Regions from separate parts of the Arthrobacter sp. UYP6 genome, predicted to be linked through region 1. Evidence: riboswitches for the same ligand, from Rfam matches in the RefSeq annotation. Region 1 holds a riboswitch; the other holds the start of a gene.
The links. A riboswitch is a leader RNA that binds a small molecule or an ion and turns the genes downstream of it on or off. The one in region 1 is predicted to bind cyclic di-AMP.
Positions count from the first base shown of each region.

Region 1 (2,383 bases):
GGGACGGCCAGGCATCCGGCCGCCGCCGCGCAGAAACGAAGAACCGCTCCATCGGCGACGCCGCTCAGAAAGTCGCCATCACCGCGGCAACCTCTGGCCTGATCCTCACCGTCGCGCTGCCGACCACGGCGGCCGTTAGCGAGCCGGTCCAGGAAATGCAGGCAGTTGCGGTGGAAGCGCCGGTAGTCTCGGCGGATCCCCAGGCAACGGCTGATTTTGAGCGGGCAGCGCTGAGCAGCCGGTTTGATCCCGAAGCGAAACTCCGCCAGGTGGTTGTTGCCGCCGGTTCGGAGATCTCAGCGGGTGCGGCCCAGGGCACTCTGGCGAAGCCGCTGGCCTCGGAACTGGTGCAGACCTCGGGCTTCGGCTACCGGGTCAGTCCCATTACGGGCAGTGCCGGTGAACTTCACCGCGGCCAGGACTTCGCCGCAGCGTGCGGCACTGATGTCACCGCAGCCGCCGCCGGTACGGTGACCTTCTCCGGCTGGCATGACTTTGGCGGCGGAAACCGTGTGGTGGTTGACCACGGCAACGGCGTGGAAACCACGTACAACCACATGTCCAGCCGGGCCGTGGCCGTGGGGGACACAGTGGAGCGCGGAGCCCTTGTGGGCGTCAGCGGCACCACGGGCGCTTCTACGGGCTGCCACCTGCACTTTGAAGTCATGGTTAACGGCGAGGTCGTTGACCCGCTGGGCTGGCTGTGACCGCAGGATAACCATTTCGTGACCTGAACGTGACATTTCGCCAATGTTGTTATAAGGTCATCCTCGTGCCTGATCGGCCAAAGATCGGGCACTCTCGAACAGATCGCCGAGCTCTGCCACTGTTTGAGGTCCGTTCGCAACATCGCATGGCAGAGGCGGGGGAACCACATTCGGGTTTCGCAAGAAGCCCTAGGGGTTAAGTTGCTCGGACCTTTTGGTCCAGCAGCCGGGTGACTCCCATCCGAATCCGACAGCTCACCTCGTAGGCATTGGGAGAGGCAAACTTGTGTCATCAGTAGCTCACGGCCGTCGTCGCGCGGCCACCGTCCAGACGAGCCCAATTTCAGTTCTATCCCGGGCAGTCACCTCCAACGTTGGAACCATGGGCCGCCAGGCCGCCGTCGTCGTCGCCGCTTCAGGCCTCGTACTTGCCGCAGGCCTTCCCGCCCAGGCAGCCGTCAGCACCGATCGACAGGCACTCGAGGCCACCGCACTTAGTGCAGTCACCTCCACCGGAGCCGTTTCGGTCTCCGCGCAGGCCCCGTTCGAACTGGCCACGCTTGAGTCCGTCTCCTCTGTATCCGGAGCCGAGTACCGCGCCCAGCTGGCAGCCGAAGAAGAAGCCGCAGCTGCCGCCGCCGCAGCACAGGAACAGGCCGCCGTTCAGGCTCAGCAGGCTGCTGCCGTTCAGGCTGAGCAGGTTGTCGCCGTCCAGGCCCAGACCTACGAGGCTCCGGCCGCTCCGGCTGCAGGCCAGGCTGCTCCCGCCGCCAGCACCCCGACTCCGGCTCCGGCCCCCGCCCCGGTTGCCAGCGGCGTAGGTGCCGGCCTGGTTGCCTCGGCTTACGCGCAGATCGGCGTCGCCCAGGACTGCACTGCCATGGTGGAGACTGCTCTGCGCTCCGTCGGCAAGTCGGTTGGCGATCTCGCTCCCGCACAGTTCTTCGCCTTCGGCACGGTTGTTGGCTCGCCCGAGCCCGGCGACCTTGTCATCACCTCCGGCCACGTAGCCATCTACGTGGGCAACGGCCAGGTCATCAGCGGCGGCTTCGACGGCATGAACACCGTCCTGCACCCGCTGTCCTACCTCGGCGGCGCAAGCTTCGTCCGCGTCAGCTAAGTCCAGTTGCAGATATCGGAGATCGCACCCGTATGACTTCTACAACTGAGCGCGCCCGTCACCGGGCGCCGGTGGAACGTGCTGCCCCGCTGAGCGCACTTGCCCACGCAGTGTCCGCCAATGCAGGAACTGTCGGCCGCCAGGCAGCCGTAGTTGTTGCCGCGTCCGGTCTGGTCCTGAGCAGCGGTGTTGCCGCTAACGCAACGGGTTCCGATCTGGTTCGCGACGTGCAGTCCAGCACCTTGGACCTGAACACTGCTGCAAAGCTGACCGTGCCCGAGACGGCAACCGTGAGCTTTGATCGACCGGCGGTAGCCGGAGTCATCGTGGCTCCTGAAGCCCCGCAGGCACAGGTTGCCGTGCAGTCGCAGGCCGGAACCCAGCTGTCCGGGGAATCGGCACCGGAACCGGCATTCGAAACCGGGGCTGCCGCCCCGCTGGCGCTCTCCGCTGCCCCCACCCAGGAAATCGCTCCGGCGGCATCCTCGGGTACCGCGGCCATTATTGCAGCGGCGGCCTACGCGCAGCTGGGTGTCTCTCAGGACTGCACCATGCT
Region 1 is NZ_JBEPPM010000012.1:92,597-94,979, reverse strand. It holds gene ABIB35_RS11670 (M23 family metallopeptidase) at 1-707, shown strand, start outside; cyclic di-AMP (ydaO/yuaA leader) riboswitch at 826-990, shown strand; gene ABIB35_RS11665 (NlpC/P60 family protein) at 1,090-1,827, shown strand; gene ABIB35_RS11660 (NlpC/P60 family protein) at 1,860-2,383, shown strand, end outside.

Region 2 (2,383 bases), on a different contig from region 1:
TGTGGGCAAAGCCCATGCCGCCGTCAGCGTAGAAGGCGATGTCGCCGGGCTGGGGGTCAGAAACCGGAGTTCCGTATGCAGCAAGCTGCGCCGGTGACAGGTCGCCAACGGAGTGGCCGGCTGCCCGGAGGGCAACCTCAACCAGGACGGTGCAGTCCTGGGCGGCACCCATCTGGGCATAGGCGGAGCTCAGCATGATGGCGTTCGTGCCGGTCACAGCTGCACCGGTGGGAGCAGCCGGTGTCACAGCGGACGCCTGGGTGGTGATGCTGCTGAAGTCGGCCACAGCGGCGGTCTCTACGGCCGGAGCGGCATAGACAGCTTCGGCCGGAGCAGCGTAGTCGGCTTCGGCGGGAGCAGCATAGGCAGCTTCAGCAACTGCAGCCACGGCGCCGCCGGCGTACGTGATGACATCACCGGGGTAGATGATGGATTCCAGTGACAGGCCGTTCAGCGCCAGGACGTCGTCCAAGGTGACGCCGTACGTTGCAGCAATTTTGCTCAGCGTATCGCCGGACTGGACAACGTGGGTTGAGCCGGTGGCGGCAGCGGCGGGTGCCGCAGCCTCCACGGGAGCAGCTACAGGAGCCTCCACAGGAGCAGCTACAGCGGCAGGAGCGCTGTAGGACTCGGTTGAGTCGTTGGCGATGACGCCCGCCGAAGCGGGACCGGCCATGCTCAGCACCAGACCGGAGCCTGCTGCCATGACGGCAGCGGCGCTGCCGATGGTGCGTGCTTTACCGCTGGTTGCGGTCGCGATGGAGGCCAGCAGTCCGGCGTTGTTGGCACGGTGGCGTCCACGAGTGTTGTTAAAAGACAATGAGTTACCTCTCCCGATACCTGCGAGGTGAGCTGTCGGATGCGGATGGGAGTCATCCGGTCCGCCGAAGAAACCTCGGCTGACTTAACCCCAAGGATTCAAAGGAACCCGTAGATGGTTCCCCCGCCTCTGCCGAAGTGTTTATATCTGTGGACCTTGACCAGCGGCAGAGTTAGGTAACAAGCCAAGGGAGCCGCTTCAGATAACGGCATGGGTTCTACTGTAGGAGAAGATTACGGGGAGATAACTATTTAGTAACGGAACTCGCAGGAGGGTGTGAGTGGCGCCTCTTTGTGCTACAAGTGGCCGGTGGCACACTGTGGACGTTCCACCCCGGAACGGCAGGCCCGCGACGGGGGCAGAGGTGGCCTGGGCTCACCACCGCGCACTCCGCGTCCCTCCCGGCTACGCCGGCAAGTCAGCCTGTCGTTGGGCGGATGCGGAAGTGAAGTTCCCGAATCCCAGCATCAGATCACCGGGGGCAAGCCTTAGTCCGCGGACAAGACCGGAGCCCTTAAGCACGGACCCGCGCTGCTCCGGCGGGAACGATTCGTGGTCCCCGCCGTCAGCAAGCACCACGGATTCTGCCTGCACGGCTCCAAGGATCTGGGAGCCGGAACCGAGGACCGAACGTCCGGAGACAACTGCGCCGTGGGCCAGCCGGGCGCGGTCGCCCACCGCCACGGCATCCGCCCGGCCGGCGGTGAGCTGGACTCCGCCGGGTCCCAGCGTGATTTCGGATCCGAGGAGGAGCATTCCGCCGTGCTCGGCGGACAGGAACGCGCCGGGATAAAAGACATTCCGGTGCCCGATGACGCATGAACTCTGCTCATCCACTGAAATAACGGTGCCGGGATAAAACACATTTCCCTCGCCCAGCTGAACTCTGCGGGAAATTAGTGTGGAGGAAGGATCGAGGATCTGCTGGGTGGCACAGAGCTGAAGAATTTCCGCGACGGTGAGGTAACCGAATTCTTGGCGAACGCTGTCGGGGTCATTTCGCTGGAGCTCTGGCATATTCTTCTCTTCCTCCGTCATCTTGCCGGACCGGGCACGCAACCACCGGAACCGGGAGCCCTCCTAGCCTACCCGTCCATTGCGCTCCGCAGCGGCGGGCTGAATACGGGAATTAGCGCTACATGAGCGCCGGTAGGTTTGTCCAGAGTGCCGGTCCGAGTCCAGATGCAGGTGATCTGAAGAAACAAAGGCATCTCCCTCATCCCGGGAAGCCTCCCGGCAGGTTAGGAGCGCAGATATGCCAAGGTAGCCAGCACCCGGCGGTGGCCGCTGTCCGACGGAGAGAGGCCGAGTTTCGCGAAAATGTTGCCGATATGTTTGCTGACTGCGGTTTCGGAAACGGAAATAGCCTGTGCAATGGCGGTGTTTCCAAGACCCTCCGCCACTAGTCCCAGCACCTCGAATTCACGCGGGGTCAGCGACCTCACCGGGTCCCGGGTGCTGCGGCGGCTGAACAACTGGGCAATGACCTCCGGATCCATCACGGTGCCACCGGCCAGCACCCGTCTGAGGCCGTCCACAAAATCACCGACCTTTCCCACGCGT
Region 2 is NZ_JBEPPM010000004.1:49,588-51,970, reverse strand. It holds gene ABIB35_RS04540 (LysM peptidoglycan-binding domain-containing protein) at 1-820, opposite strand, end outside; cyclic di-AMP (ydaO/yuaA leader) riboswitch at 824-969, opposite strand; gene ABIB35_RS04535 (LbetaH domain-containing protein) at 1,226-1,837, opposite strand; gene ABIB35_RS04530 (response regulator) at 2,062-2,383, opposite strand, start outside.
Region 2: another riboswitch for cyclic di-AMP. It lies ahead of ABIB35_RS04540 (LysM peptidoglycan-binding domain-containing protein); the one in region 1 lies ahead of ABIB35_RS11665 (NlpC/P60 family protein).